DNA from 4 places in the Bradyrhizobium betae genome. Region 1 is predicted to be linked to each of the others. Evidence: predicted binding sites of a transcription regulator. Region 1 holds the regulator's gene; each other region holds the start of a gene.
What was found. The regulator PhoB, encoded in region 1, activates phosphate uptake and scavenging genes when phosphate is short. The targets are predictions, from matches to a motif close to TGTCATNNANCTGTCAT.

Region 1 (3,205 bases):
CATGTGGAAGCGAGTCGGCGGACTCTTGCGCGTGAGTCACGCCATATTGTAGCGTTTGGCTTGTCAGATACGACATCTCGTGCGGCAGTTCTGATCTCTAAGTCCTCATGTACCGGCGTAAACGTTCGGGCGGCTCTCGATGCCCGGCGAGCCTTAAGGGATTCTGACGGCACGGGTTTTTCGAGGCTTAGGCATTCGCTGTGCAGCCCCAGGATGGCAGGCGCGCGGCGAAGGAAAGGGTGCAATGACGGTTTTGACCTGGTCGGATGATCGCGTCGAGCAACTGAAGAAGCTCTGGGAGGCCGGGTTGTCGGCCAGCCAGATCGCGGCAGAGCTCGGTAATGTCACCCGCAACGCCGTGATCGGCAAGGTGCACAGGCTCGGCCTGTCCGGCCGCGCCAAGAGCCCTTCATCCGCTGCGCCGCGGCCGCGCAAGGCGCGTCCCGCCCAGCACATGATGCGGGTGAGCCGGCCCATCGCACGCGGCAACACCGCGCTGGCTCAGGCCTTCGAGGTCGAGGTCGAGGCCGAACCTGTTACCTACGACAACGTGGTGCCGATGAGCCAGCGGCTGTCGCTGCTGGAGCTCAACGAGGCGACCTGCCACTGGCCGGTCGGCGATCCCTCGAGCCCGGACTTCTTCTTCTGCGGCGGCAAGGCGCTCTCCGGCCTGCCCTATTGCGCCCAGCACTCGCGGGTTGCGTATCAGCCGGCAGCGGATCGCCGGCGCGCGCCGGCCAAGCCAGGTCCGCGCTGAGTTAGCGGAATTCTCTGATTGCCAAGACGGGTGCCGTCACACGATGACGGCTCCAGATACTCGGTGTCATCCCCGCGGACGTGGGGATCCATAACCACAGGGCGCAGTTGTTGCGAGCGATGGTTACTCCGAGTCTTCGCCAAACCACATCCTGTGGTTATGGATCCCGGGCTCGCGCTACGCGCGCCCCGGGATGACAGCGGAGATTGCTGCCGCAGCTACCAAGCAACAGCCTTTAAATCACCTTACGTCTGCTCCGCCTTCGCAAACCGATCGTCGAGCGCATAGCCGGCGCCGCGGACGGTGCGGATCGGGTCCTGCTCGCGGCCGAGATTGAGCAGCTTGCGCAGGCGGCCGATATGCACGTCGACGGTGCGTTCATCGATGTAGATGTCGCGGCCCCAGACGCTGTCGAGCAGCTGCTCGCGCGAGAACACGCGGCCGGGATGCTCCAGGAAGAACTCCAGCAGGCGATATTCGGTCGGGCCGAGGTCGATCGGACGGCCCGAGCGCGCCACGCGGCGCTTGTCGCGATCAAGCTCGATGTCGCCGTAGGCCAGCACGGTGGCGAGCCGCTCCGGACTGGCGCGGCGCAGCAGGCCCTTCACGCGCGCCAGCAGCTCCGGCACCGAGAACGGCTTGACGATGTAGTCGTCCGCGCCGGTCGCAAGTCCCCGCACCCGCTCGCTCTCCTCGCCGCGCGCGGTGAGCATGATGATCGGCAGCTGCTTGGTCTCCGGCCTGGTGCGAAGCCGCCGGCACAATTCGATGCCGGACAGCCCCGGCAGCATCCAGTCGAGCACGATCAGGTCGGGGATGTGCTCCTTGAGACGGGTGTCGGCGTCGTCGCCGCGCATCACCGTCTCGACGTCATAGCCGTCGCCTTCGAGGTTGTAGCGAAGCAGCTCGGTGAGAGCTTCCTCGTCTTCAACCACCATAATGCGTGCGCCCATCGGGTCGTCGCTCCTCAAGTCGTCAGGTATTCGGGATTGTCGTGGCGAAGGTCGTCATGTCGCCCTTCGGCCGCTTGTCGGTGATCGCCTGACCTTCGATCATGTAGAACACGGTCTCGGCGATGTTGGTGGCGTGATCGCCGATGCGCTCGATGTTCTTGGCGCAGAACATCAGATGGATGCAGAACGAGATGTTGCGCGGATCCTCCATCATGTAGGTCAGGAGCTCGCGGAACAGCGAGGTGCAGATGGCATCGACTTCCTCGTCGCCCTTCCACACCGCCATCGCCGCCGGCAGATCGTGCGCGGCATAGGCGTCCAGCACCGACTTGACCTGCTGCTGCACGAGGTCGGTCATGTGCTCGAGACCGCGGAACAGCTTGAGCGGATGGAAATCCGTCTCCAGCGCCGCGACGCGCTTGCCCATGTTCTTGGCGAGGTCGCCGATGCGCTCGAGATCGGTCGCGACGCGCATCGCGCCGACGATCTCGCGCAAATCGACCGCCATCGGCTGGCGGCGCGCGATTGTGAGCACGGCGCGCTCCTCGATCTTCTTCTGCAGTGCGTCGAGCTCGGCGTCGATGGTGACGACGCGCTGACCAAGCGCGACGTCGCGGCGGATCAGCGCGTCGACGGAATCGACGATCATGCGCTCGGCGATGCCGCCCATTTCCGCGACCAGCCGGGTGAGTTCCTGCAGGTCGGTGTCGAAGGCCTTTGCGGTATGTTCAGTACCCATGTCCCGTCTCCTCAGCCGAACCGGCCGGTGATGTAATCCTGGGTGCGCCGATCGGTCGGCGACGTGAAGATCTTGCTGGTGTCGTCGAACTCGATCAATTCGCCGAGATACATGAAGGCGGTCTTGTCGGAGACGCGCGCCGCCTGCTGCATGTTGTGGGTGACGATCGCGATCGTGTAGTTCTCGGACAGCTCCTGGATCAGCTCCTCGACCTTGGCGGTCGAGATCGGATCGAGCGCCGAGCACGGCTCGTCGAACAGGATCACTTCGGGCCGCACCGCGACGGTGCGGGCGATGCACAGACGCTGCTGCTGGCCGCCGGAGAGCGACAGGCCCGACGCGTTGAGCTTGTCCTTGACCTCGTTCCAAAGCGCGCCGCCGCGCAGCGCCTTCTCGACGCGGTCGTCCATCTCGGACTTCGAGATCTTCTCGTAGAGACGGATGCCGAAGGCGATGTTCTCGTAGATCGTCATCGGGAACGGCGTCGGCTTCTGGAACACCATGCCGACGCGAGCGCGCAGCAGGTTGAGATCGAGCCTGGGGTCGAGGATATTGGTCTGGTCGAGCATGAGCTGGCCGCTGGCGCGCTGGCCCGGATAGAGGTCGTACATCCGGTTGAAGATGCGCAGCAGGGTCGACTTGCCGCAGCCCGACGGGCCGATGAACGCCGTGACGCGGTTGGTGCCGAGCGCCAGGTTGATGTTCTTCAGCGCGTGGTGCTCCCCGTAATAGAAGTTCAGGTTGCGCACCGTCACC
Region 2 (3,205 bases), 140 kb from region 1:
GCTGGTGTGGATCAATGTCGTCGGGCTCGGCCCGTTCGCCGGCGTGCTCGCCATCGCCGTGTCGGATTTCGGCGCCTTCGGCAAGCTGTTCTCGGAGGCGATCGAGGGCGCCGACCAGAAGCAGGTCGAGGGCATCCGTGCTTCCGGCGGCAGTCCGCTGCACGAGATCCGGTTTGGCCTGTTGCCGCAGGTGCTGCCCGTGATCGCCGGCCAGGTGCTCTATTTCATCGAATCCAACACGCGCTCGGCCACCATCATCGGCATCGTCGGCGCCGGCGGCATCGGGCTGCAGCTCGCCGAACAGATTCGCGTGCTGGAATGGCAGAAGGTGTCGTTCCTCATTCTGATGATTCTGGTCGCCGTTGCTGCGATCGATTTTGTCTCGAGCAAGCTGCGGTTCGCGATCATTGGAAGGCGCGCGGTGGCCTGATCGCAGCCGTGGCCACGAACTCCACTTCCCTTCTCCCCTTGTGGGAGAAGGTGGCGCGAAGCGCCGGATGAGGGGTCTCTCTCCACGAATCCAATATGAGAAGAGTACGCGCGGAGACATACCCCTCACCCGTCTCGCCGCTGCGCGGCGAGCCACCCTCTCCCACAAGGGGAGAGGGGAAGCCTCACCCGTTCTCCACCAGAAACTCCACCCGCTCCGCCGCAAAGCGCGAGTGCTTGGTCACGAGCGGCTTGCCGTCGAGATCATGGTCGGTGGCGTCAACCACCAGGATCGGCCGGCCCAGCGGCAGATCGAGCCGCGCGGCATCCTTCGCGTCGACGATGCCGGCGGTTATCCGCGTCGCGCCGCGGCGATAGTCGCGCACGCCGTATTGCTCGAGCAGCTTCGTCATCGAGCGCGTCGCGGCGAATACCGCGCCCGCGCCCGGAAACAGCTCCGCCGACAGCCAGGTGGTGGACACACAGATCGGCGTGCGGTCGGCGAGGCGGATCGCCTCGATCCGTACCAGCGGCGCGCCGGTCTTCAGGCCGAGCTCCCGCGCCAGCTCGCGCGTCGCGACATCATCGGACGCCCCGATCAGGCGGCCATGCGGTTCGCGGCCCTCGGCGCCGACGATCTCGGAAAAGCGCGTGCGCGAGCGCAAGGGATAAGCGAGCTTCTGCGCCTCGACATAGGTTCCGCTGCCGCGCTCGGCGCGCACGATGCCGCGCTCGGCAAGGGCTGCCAGCGCGCGCCGCACGGTGTGGCGGTTGACCCGATAGGTTTCGGCGATCTCCATCTCGCCCGGCAGCTTGTCGCCGGCCGCGAAGCGGCCGTCGGCGATGCCGCGCTCGATGCCGTCGGCAACGAGGCGCCACAGCGCGACGCCCGAGGAGGCGGTGTCCTGCATGCTCATATCGCCGGCAACCTACTCCAGAAATCACACCCTTGTCACGAAACAGTCATGGCGCTTGCGTATCAAGTTGTCTAGTATCATAGACAACTTGGATCCGGCAAGTTCGGCAAACACGTTCGGTGGATTTGGTGACTCAGCACAATACCCAGCAAGCCCAGCGCCAGGCCGCAATGGCCGTGCTGGCGCATGCGGAGGCGGGCGAGATCGCCGCCCGCCTCCGCAACTTCTCGCTTCCGCCCCATCAGGATCTGCGTACGCCGGAAAACGGCCTCGTCATGCTGCGCGGGCGCGTCGGCGGCGACGGCGCGCCGTTCAATCTCGGCGAAGCGACGGTGTCGCGCGCCGCGGTGCGGCTTGCGAGCGGCGAGGTCGGATTCGGCTACACGCTCGGGCGCGACGGCGAGAAGGCGCGGCTGATCGCGCTGTGCGACGCACTGGTGCAGTCGCGGGATTTCGGCGCGTCGGTTGAGCGGGACATCATCGCGCCGTTGCGCGAGCAGCTTGCGATGCGTCGCAAGCAGACGGCGGCGGAGACCGCCGCGACGAAAGTAGATTTCTACACCATGGTGCGCGGTGAGGGGTGAGGCCATGACGACGATTGCGGAATTGCCTCCGGGTTTCGCCGACAAGGTGCTGTCGGCGCAGTCGACCTTTCGCTCGGTCATGGACGCGATGGCGCGGCCGGGCTCGGTCCAGCGCATCGTGCCGATGGCGGGGGCGCCCGAGACGATGATGCGCGGCACCGCGGCGATCGCGCTGACGCTGTTCGACCACGACACGCCGCTCTGGCTCGATGCGCGGATGTTGGAGAGCACCGACGTCACGAAGTGGCTGAAATTCCATACCGGCGCGCCGGTGGTGCAGGATTCCTCGATCGCGAGCTTTGCGCTGATCAGCGACGGCGGCTTGCTTCCGGCGCTCGAGCGCTTCGCGCTCGGCACCAGCGAGTACCCAGACCGTTCGACCACCGTGATCGTCCAGGTCGAGAGTCTGGATGCGGGCCGCAGCTTCGAGCTGCGCGGCCCGGGCATCGACGGCGTCGCCACGCTCAAGGCGACGATCAAGCCCGCCGATCTGTTCGAGCGCCTGCATCTCAACGAGGCATTGTTTCCGCGCGGCATCGATCTGGTGCTGGTCGCAGATGATTCCGTGGTGGCGATCCCGCGGACAACGCGTGTCGTGAGTAAGGGAAGCTAAGCATGTATGTCGCAGTCAAGGGCGGCGAGCGCGCCATCGAGAACGCCCATCGCCTGCTCGCCAATGCGCGGCGCGGCGACAGGAGCGTTGCGGAAGTCTCCCTCGACCAGATCTCGGAGCAGCTCGGCCTAGCCGTGGACCGCGTCATGAGCGAAGGCTCGCTCTATGATCGCGAACTGGCGGCGCTCGCGATCAAGCAGGCGCGCGGCGATCTGATCGAGGCGATCTTCCTGGTCCGCGCTTTCCGCGCCACGCTGCCGCGCTTCGGCGCAAGCGAGCCGGTCGACACCGGCGCGATGCGCGTACAGCGGCGGGTGTCCTCGACCTTCAAGGACATTCCGGGCGGCCAGATCCTCGGTCCGACATTCGACTACACGCATCGCCTGCTCGATCCTTCGCTTGGCCAGGGCTTTGTGCCCGAGGCGCCCGCGACGGCCGAAGCTTCGACCGCGCCGACGCCGCGCGTGACCGACATTCTGGGCCGCGACGGGCTGATCGAATCGTCACCGCAAGCGGAGGAAGGCGCCAGCGTCGGCGATCTCACCCGCGAGCCGCTGAACTTCCCGGCTGATCGCGACCTGCGCCTGCAAAACCTCGCGCGCGGCGACGAAGGCTTTCTGCTCGCGATGGGTTACTCCACCCAGCGCGGCTATGGCCGCAAC
Region 3 (3,205 bases), 140 kb from region 1:
CGGCCTCGGCGTCGAGATTGTAGGTCTCGTGCCGCAGGTGAAAGCGGGTGTCGGCGGCGAATTGCGGGCGCTGCCGCTCGATCGCCTCCATCAGCCCCCGCGCATTGTCCGCGCTGCGCAGGCCCGGTTCCCACGAGCAGGTCGTGGCGTGAAACACCGTGGTGATGCCGTTGCCGATCGCCTGGCGGTCGCTGTCGGCGAGCGCGACATCGATCGGGAAGTCGACGCCCGCGCGCGGCATCATCTGCCGCTCGAAGGCGTCGCCGTGCAGGTCGACGATACCGGGCAGCACCAGCAGATCTCGCGCGTCGATCGCCAGCCGCGCGCGGCCGCGAGAGGCGTCGACCTGCGCAATATCCGTTCCGGACACGCCAAGCGAGGTTTCGACGAACCCGGTGCCGATCAGGGCCCGGCCGCCTTCAAGGAAGATGTCTGTCACGCGAGCGCGCTTCGTTGGCTGGCAGGGGAGTGTGCCTGTGCTTCATACTTGGAGAGAAAATCTTCAATCCCGAGCTTGCGGAAATCGGGCAGGGCCTCACGCAATTTGTCGTGATCCCAGTTCCACCAGGCGAGCCTGGCGAGCCGGCCGGCGATCTCTTCCGAGAACCGCCGTCGTACGATGCGCGCCGGGTTGCCGGCGACGATGGTGTAGGCCGGCACGTCCTTGGTGACGATGGCCCCCGCCGCGATCACCGCGCCGGTGCCGATGTTGCGGCCCGGCAGCACGACCGCGCCATGACCGATCCAGACGTCATGGCCGATATGGACGTGATGCTGGCGCCGCCAGTCGAAGAATTCCGCGTCGTCGCTCTCGCCCGGGAAGTAGGCGCTGGAGCGGTAGGTGAAATGGGCCTGTGTGGCGCGCTGCATCGGATGATTGCCGGGATTGACGCGCGTCATCGCCGCGATCGAGCAGAATTTCCCGATGGTGGTGTAGGTGATCTGCGCGTCGTTCACGACATAGGAGTAGTCGCCCATCGTGACTTCGGTGAGGATCGTGCGCGCGCCGACCTCGGTATAGGCGCCGAGCCTGGTTTCCTGCAGCTTTGCGGACGCGTCGACGGTCGGTTGAACCGAAAGCATCTTGCCGGCCATGTTGCATCCGACGGTTTGAGGGCGGGCGTTTCTCTTCGAGCGGCTTGATGACAATGTCATGACAAGACGATGACAGGGGACGAAGTGCGTAGCATCGCCGCATCGCATCGTGCGTGTCACACAAGTGTCAAGCGCTGGCGTTAGCGGTGGGCCCCAGCTACTCTGGAGCCCTCTATGCTGGTGGTTGAAGGTCTGACGTGCCGCTTCGGCGCAAAAGCCGCGGTGGACGACGCTTCGTTCAAAATCTCCCCTGGCGGCTTCGTCGGTGTGATCGGGCGCTCCGGTGCCGGCAAGTCGACGCTGCTGCGAACCATCAACCGCCTCGCGACGCCGACACAGGGCCGCATCCTGTTCGACGGCCTCGACGTCACCACGCTGCGCGGCAAGGAGCTGCGGCAGTGGCGGGCGCGTTCGGCCATGATCTTCCAGCAATTCAACCTGGTCGGGCGGCTCGACGTGCTGACCAACGTCCTGATGGGACGTCTTGCGACGATGCCGGCCTGGCGCTCGCTCACGCAGACATGGCCCGAGCATGACAAGGCGCTGGCGATGTCCGCGCTCGAACAGTTCGACATCGCCGCGCTCGCCGCCCAGCGTGCCGATCAGCTCTCCGGCGGCCAGCAGCAGCGAGTTGCGATCGCCCGCGCGCTGGTGCAGCAGCCCGACATCATTCTCGCCGACGAGCCGATCGCCTCGCTCGATCCGCGCAACACCAAGATCGTCATGGATGCGCTGCTGCGCATCAACAAGCACTTCGGCATCACCGTGCTCTGCAATTTGCATTCGCTCGACCTGGCGCGCAGCTATTGCGACCGCCTGATCGGCATGGCGCAGGGCCGCGTGGTGTTCGACGGTGCGCCGGCCGCGCTGACCGATCACGTCGCGCGCGAGCTCTACGATCTCGAAGCCGCCGATGTCATGGGTGGTGCGTCCGCGCCGGCCCCCGATGGCGTCCCTGCGCTCGGGACGGCCGCGGCGGCCTGAGCTGCGCCACCTGCCTGATTGCCAGTTTTGCGTCAACCGACCCAACCGATGAAGAGGGTATCATGATCACTCGCAGACTCATTCTTGCCGGCGCCGCCGCGCTCGCTTTCGCCTCGTCGGCTTCCGCCGAAGACTGGAAAGCCAAATATCCCGAATTGACCTTCGCGGTCGTTCCGGCCGAGAACGCCTCCGGCGTCACCGAGCGCTGGGCGCCGTTCGTCAGCTACCTCTCCAAGGAACTGGGCGTGAAGGTCACGCTGCGCATCGCCAACGACTACGCCGCGGTCATCGAAGGCCAGCGCGCCGGCAACATCCATATCGCCAGCTACGGCTCGGCGTCGTTCGCCCGCGCCCGCCTGACCGGCGTCAAGACCGATGCCTTCGCCAACGACATCAACGCCGACGGCTCGACCGGCTATTACTCGGTGTTCTTCGTCAAGGCGAACAGCCCCTACAAGAGCGTCGATCAGCTCAAGGGCAAGAACCTCGGCCTCGTCGATCCGAACTCGACGTCCGGCAACAACGTGCCCCGTTTCGAGCTCGACAAGATGGGCATCGCGGACGCCGACACCTATTTCGGCAAGGTCGTCTTCACCGGCAGCCACGAGAACGCGATCCTGGCGCTGGCGCAGGGTACGGTCGATGTTGCCGCCAACCAGTGGACCAGTGACGACGATTCCACGCTGGCGCAGATGCTGACCAAGGGCATGCTGAAGAACGCCGACGGCTCGGCGATGAAGAAGGACAATTTCCGCATTATCCACAAGTCGGCGCCGATCATCAACGGCCCCTACGCCTACAACTCCGACCTGCCGGAAGGCGCCAAGGCGGCGATCGCCAAGGCGTTCTTCGACGCCCCGGCCAAGGACAAGGTCGCCTTTGATCGCCTCTCCGACGGCCAGAAGAAGGGTTTTCATCCCGCCACCACCAAGGACTGGGATGGCACGATCGAGCTGATCAAGTTCGTCGATGCACTGCGTAAGAAGAAGGCGTCCTGAGTTCTCGGGACGAGCGACTTGAGCCGGGTCGATGGACCCGGCTCTTTCTCTTTTTGACAGGTCCTCTCCAGACCAATGACCATCGCGGTTTCGATCCTGCCCGAGCAGCAATTGGCTGCGCTGAACGC
Region 4 (3,205 bases), 2.4 Mb from region 1:
GCATCCTGTTCGTCGCCGGTCTACTGGAAATCGCCTGGGCGATCGGCCTCAAATACACCGAGGGCTTTACCAGGCTTGTTCCTTCGGTTCTCACGCTCGCAGCTATGGCCGGCAGCGTCATCCTGCTCGGCCTCGCCCTCAAATCGCTGCCGATTGGAACCGCCTATGCGGTCTGGACCGGGATCGGCGCGGTCGGCACCGCGGCGCTCGGCATCGTCCTGTTCGGCGAGCCTGCCACGGCGCTCCGCCTCGCCAGCATCGGATTGATCGTCGCCGGCATTGTCGGACTGAAGCTCGTCACCTGACGAAGATCTTGACCGCCCACCAGGTCAGAGCCGCGACGATCGCCGAGGCCGGCATCGTGATCACCCAGGCATAGACGATCGAGCTGGCGACGTTCCAGCGCACCGCCGAGAGGCGGCGGGCCGCGCCGACACCGACGATGGCGCCGGTGATGGTATGGGTGGTCGAGACGGGAACCCCGAGGAAGGTCGCCATGAACAGCGTGGCGGCGCCGCCGGTTTCGGCGCAAAAGCCCTGCATCGGCGTCAGCTTGGTAATGCGCAATCCCATCGTGCGCACGATGCGCCAACCGCCCATCAGCGTCCCCATCGCCATCGCCGCCTGGCACGACAGCACGACCCAGAATGGCACGAAGAATTCGCCGCCGAGTTGGCCCTGCGAATAGAGCAGTACGGCAATGATGCCCATGGTCTTCTGCGCATCATTGCCGCCATGGCCGAGCGAATAGAGCGAGGCAGAGGCGAACTGCAGGATGCGGAAGGCACGGTCGACCGCGAACGGCGTCGACCGTACCGACGCCCAGGACACGATCGCCACCAGCACCATCGCGAGCAGGAATCCGACCAACGGAGACAGCACGATCGCGATCACCGTCTTGGACAATCCGCTCCAGACCGCCGCCGAAACCCCGGCCTTGGCGACGCCAGCACCGAACAAGCCGCCGATCAGCGCGTGCGACGATGATGACGGGATGCCGAGCGCCCAGGTCACGAGGTTCCAGACGATGGCGCCGACGAGGGCTGCGAAGATCACCTGCGCATCGACGATCGCGGGATCGATGATGCCGGTGCCGATGGTCTGGGCGACGTGCAGCCCGAACACCATGAAGGCAACGAAATTGAAGAAAGCAGCCCAGAACACCGCAAATTGCGGCCGCAGCACCCGGGTGGAAACGATGGTCGCGATCGAATTGGCGGCATCGTGCAGGCCGTTCAGGAAATCGAACAGCAGCGCGACGGCAATCAATCCGACCAGGACGGGAAGACCCAACGCAGCATCCACGGCGCGGCCCCTGCCCTACACTTGCTCGATGACGATGCTGTTGATCTCGTTCGCGACGTCGTCGAAACGGTCGGCCACCTTTTCGAGGTGATCGTAGATCTCGACGCCGACGATGAAATCCATCGCGCTGCCGTCGCGATGCTTCAGGAACAGCTCCTTCATCCCGATGTCGTGGAGGTCGTCGACCCGGCCCTCAAGCTTGGTCAGTTCTTCCGTAATCGCGGTCAGCATGGCGACGTTCTTGCCGATCTCCTGCATCAGCGGCAGCGCGCGGCCGACCAGATTGGCGCATTCGATCAGGAGCCCGCCGATCTCGCGCATCGGCGGCTCGAAAGTGCGGACCTCGAACAGCATCACGGCCTTGGCGGTCTGCTGCATCTGGTCGATCGCATCGTCCATCGACGTGATGAGGTTCTTGATGTCGCCGCGATCGAACGGGGTGATGAAGGTGCGGCGCACCGCCGTCAGCACTTCACGGGTGATGTTGTCGGCGTCGTTCTCGAACTGGTTGACGCGCTGACAGTAGACCGGCGTCTCCTCACCCCCGTTGAGCATGCCCTGAAGCGCGATCGAACCCTGGATCACGGTCTTGGCGTGGCGGTCGAACAGGTCGAAGAACCGTTCTTCCTTGGGCAGGAAAGCGCGAAACCATCGCATCATGGAATAGTCTACCGGTTGGAAATGGCCCGGCCCGAATAGGCCGCCACAAAACTGTCATAGGCCATTTTCATTCCGCGCGCGTGCCACCTCACGCCCGCGGAGCCGGATCATCCACCGCTTTCACGCACCAATTAAATTGGTGCGATATCAAAGATTTAGAGCGAGCGCCGGAAGTAATGCGCGATTTCACCGATGACGCCACGGCGGAAGGTGAGCACGCAGACCACGAAGATCGAGCCCTGGATCACCGTCACCCACTGGCCGAACCCCGCCAGATATTGCTGCATGGCGATGATCGCGAAGGCGCCGACCACGGGACCGAAGATGGTGCCGAGACCGCCGACCAGCGTCATCAGCACGACCTCGCCCGACATCGACCAGTGCACGTCGGTGAGCGAGGCGTTCTGCGCCACGAACACTTTCAGCGAACCGGCAAAGCCGGCGAGCGTGCCCGACAGGACGAACGCCAGGAACTTGTACTGGTCGGTCCGGTAGCCGAGCGAGATCGCGCGCGGCTCGTTCTCGCGGATCGCCTTCAGCACCTCGCCGAACGGCGAGTTGATGATGCGGTAGATCAGAAGGAAGCCGGCGAGGAAGCCGACCAGTACGACGTAGTACAGGGTCGTCGGCTTGGAGAGATCGAACACGCCGAACATGTGCCCTTGCGGGATGCCCTGGATGCCGTCTTCACCATGGGTGAACGGTGCCTGGAGATAGATAAAGTAAAGGAGTTGCGACAGCGCCAGCGTGATCATCGAGAAGTAGATGCCCTGGCGGCGGATCGAGATGTAGCCGGTGATGAGCGAGAGCACGAAGGCACCAGCGACGCCGACGAGGATGCCGAGCTCCGGCGGCAGCGCCCACACTTTCAGCGCATGCGCGCTGCAATAGCCGGCCGTGCCCAAGAACATCGCATGCCCAAACGACAGCAGGCCGCCATAGCCGATCAGAAGATTGAACGCGCAGGCGAGCAGCGCGAAGCACAGCGCCTGCATCACGAAGAACGGGTAGATGCCGCTAAATGGCACCGCGGCCAGCAACAGGGCCATCAGCACGAACGCGATCATCTCATCGCGAATGGCGCGCGGGGGCACCGGCAGCGTGTCGTCCGTCAAGGCTGTCATATCAGGCCGCCCTTCCCGTCAATCCCGTTGGCTTCACCAAGAGCACCAGCACCATCAGCACGAACACGACGGTGTTGGAGGCCTCGGGGTAGAAATACTTGGTCAGGCCCTCGATC

Region 2: phnF (phosphonate metabolism transcriptional regulator PhnF) is a predicted target of PhoB. The motif match lies at 1,380-1,396, and genes of this name have one in related genera.
Region 3: phnC (phosphonate ABC transporter ATP-binding protein) is a predicted target of PhoB. The motif match lies at 1,143-1,159, and genes of this name have one in related genera.
Region 4: F8237_RS01415 (DUF47 domain-containing protein) is a predicted target of PhoB. The motif match lies at 2,007-2,023, and genes of this name have one in related genera.

What each region holds. Positions count from the first base shown of each region.
Region 1 is NZ_CP044543.1:2,688,272-2,691,476, forward strand. Features, by position in the region: gene F8237_RS12935 (GcrA family cell cycle regulator) at 245-757, shown strand; gene phoB (phosphate regulon transcriptional regulator PhoB) at 1,003-1,710, opposite strand; gene phoU (phosphate signaling complex protein PhoU) at 1,733-2,449, opposite strand; gene pstB (phosphate ABC transporter ATP-binding protein PstB) at 2,461-3,205, opposite strand, start outside.
Region 2 is NZ_CP044543.1:2,543,501-2,546,705, reverse strand. Features, by position in the region: gene phnE (phosphonate ABC transporter, permease protein PhnE) at 1-430, shown strand, start outside; gene phnF (phosphonate metabolism transcriptional regulator PhnF) at 615-1,346, opposite strand; gene phnG (phosphonate C-P lyase system protein PhnG) at 1,466-1,930, shown strand; gene phnH (phosphonate C-P lyase system protein PhnH) at 1,935-2,543, shown strand; gene F8237_RS12195 (carbon-phosphorus lyase complex subunit) at 2,546-3,205, shown strand, end outside.
Region 3 is NZ_CP044543.1:2,547,953-2,551,157, reverse strand. Features, by position in the region: gene F8237_RS12240 (alpha-D-ribose 1-methylphosphonate 5-triphosphate diphosphatase) at 1-439, opposite strand, end outside; gene F8237_RS12235 (transferase hexapeptide repeat family protein) at 436-1,095, opposite strand; gene phnC (phosphonate ABC transporter ATP-binding protein) at 1,270-2,079, shown strand; gene phnD (phosphonate ABC transporter substrate-binding protein) at 2,142-3,077, shown strand; gene phnE (phosphonate ABC transporter, permease protein PhnE) at 3,153-3,205, shown strand, end outside.
Region 4 is NZ_CP044543.1:280,921-284,125, forward strand. Features, by position in the region: gene sugE (quaternary ammonium compound efflux SMR transporter SugE) at 1-305, shown strand, start outside; gene F8237_RS01410 (inorganic phosphate transporter) at 298-1,305, opposite strand; gene F8237_RS01415 (DUF47 domain-containing protein) at 1,321-1,965, opposite strand; gene F8237_RS01420 (branched-chain amino acid ABC transporter permease) at 2,121-3,089, opposite strand; gene F8237_RS01425 (branched-chain amino acid ABC transporter permease) at 3,091-3,205, opposite strand, start outside.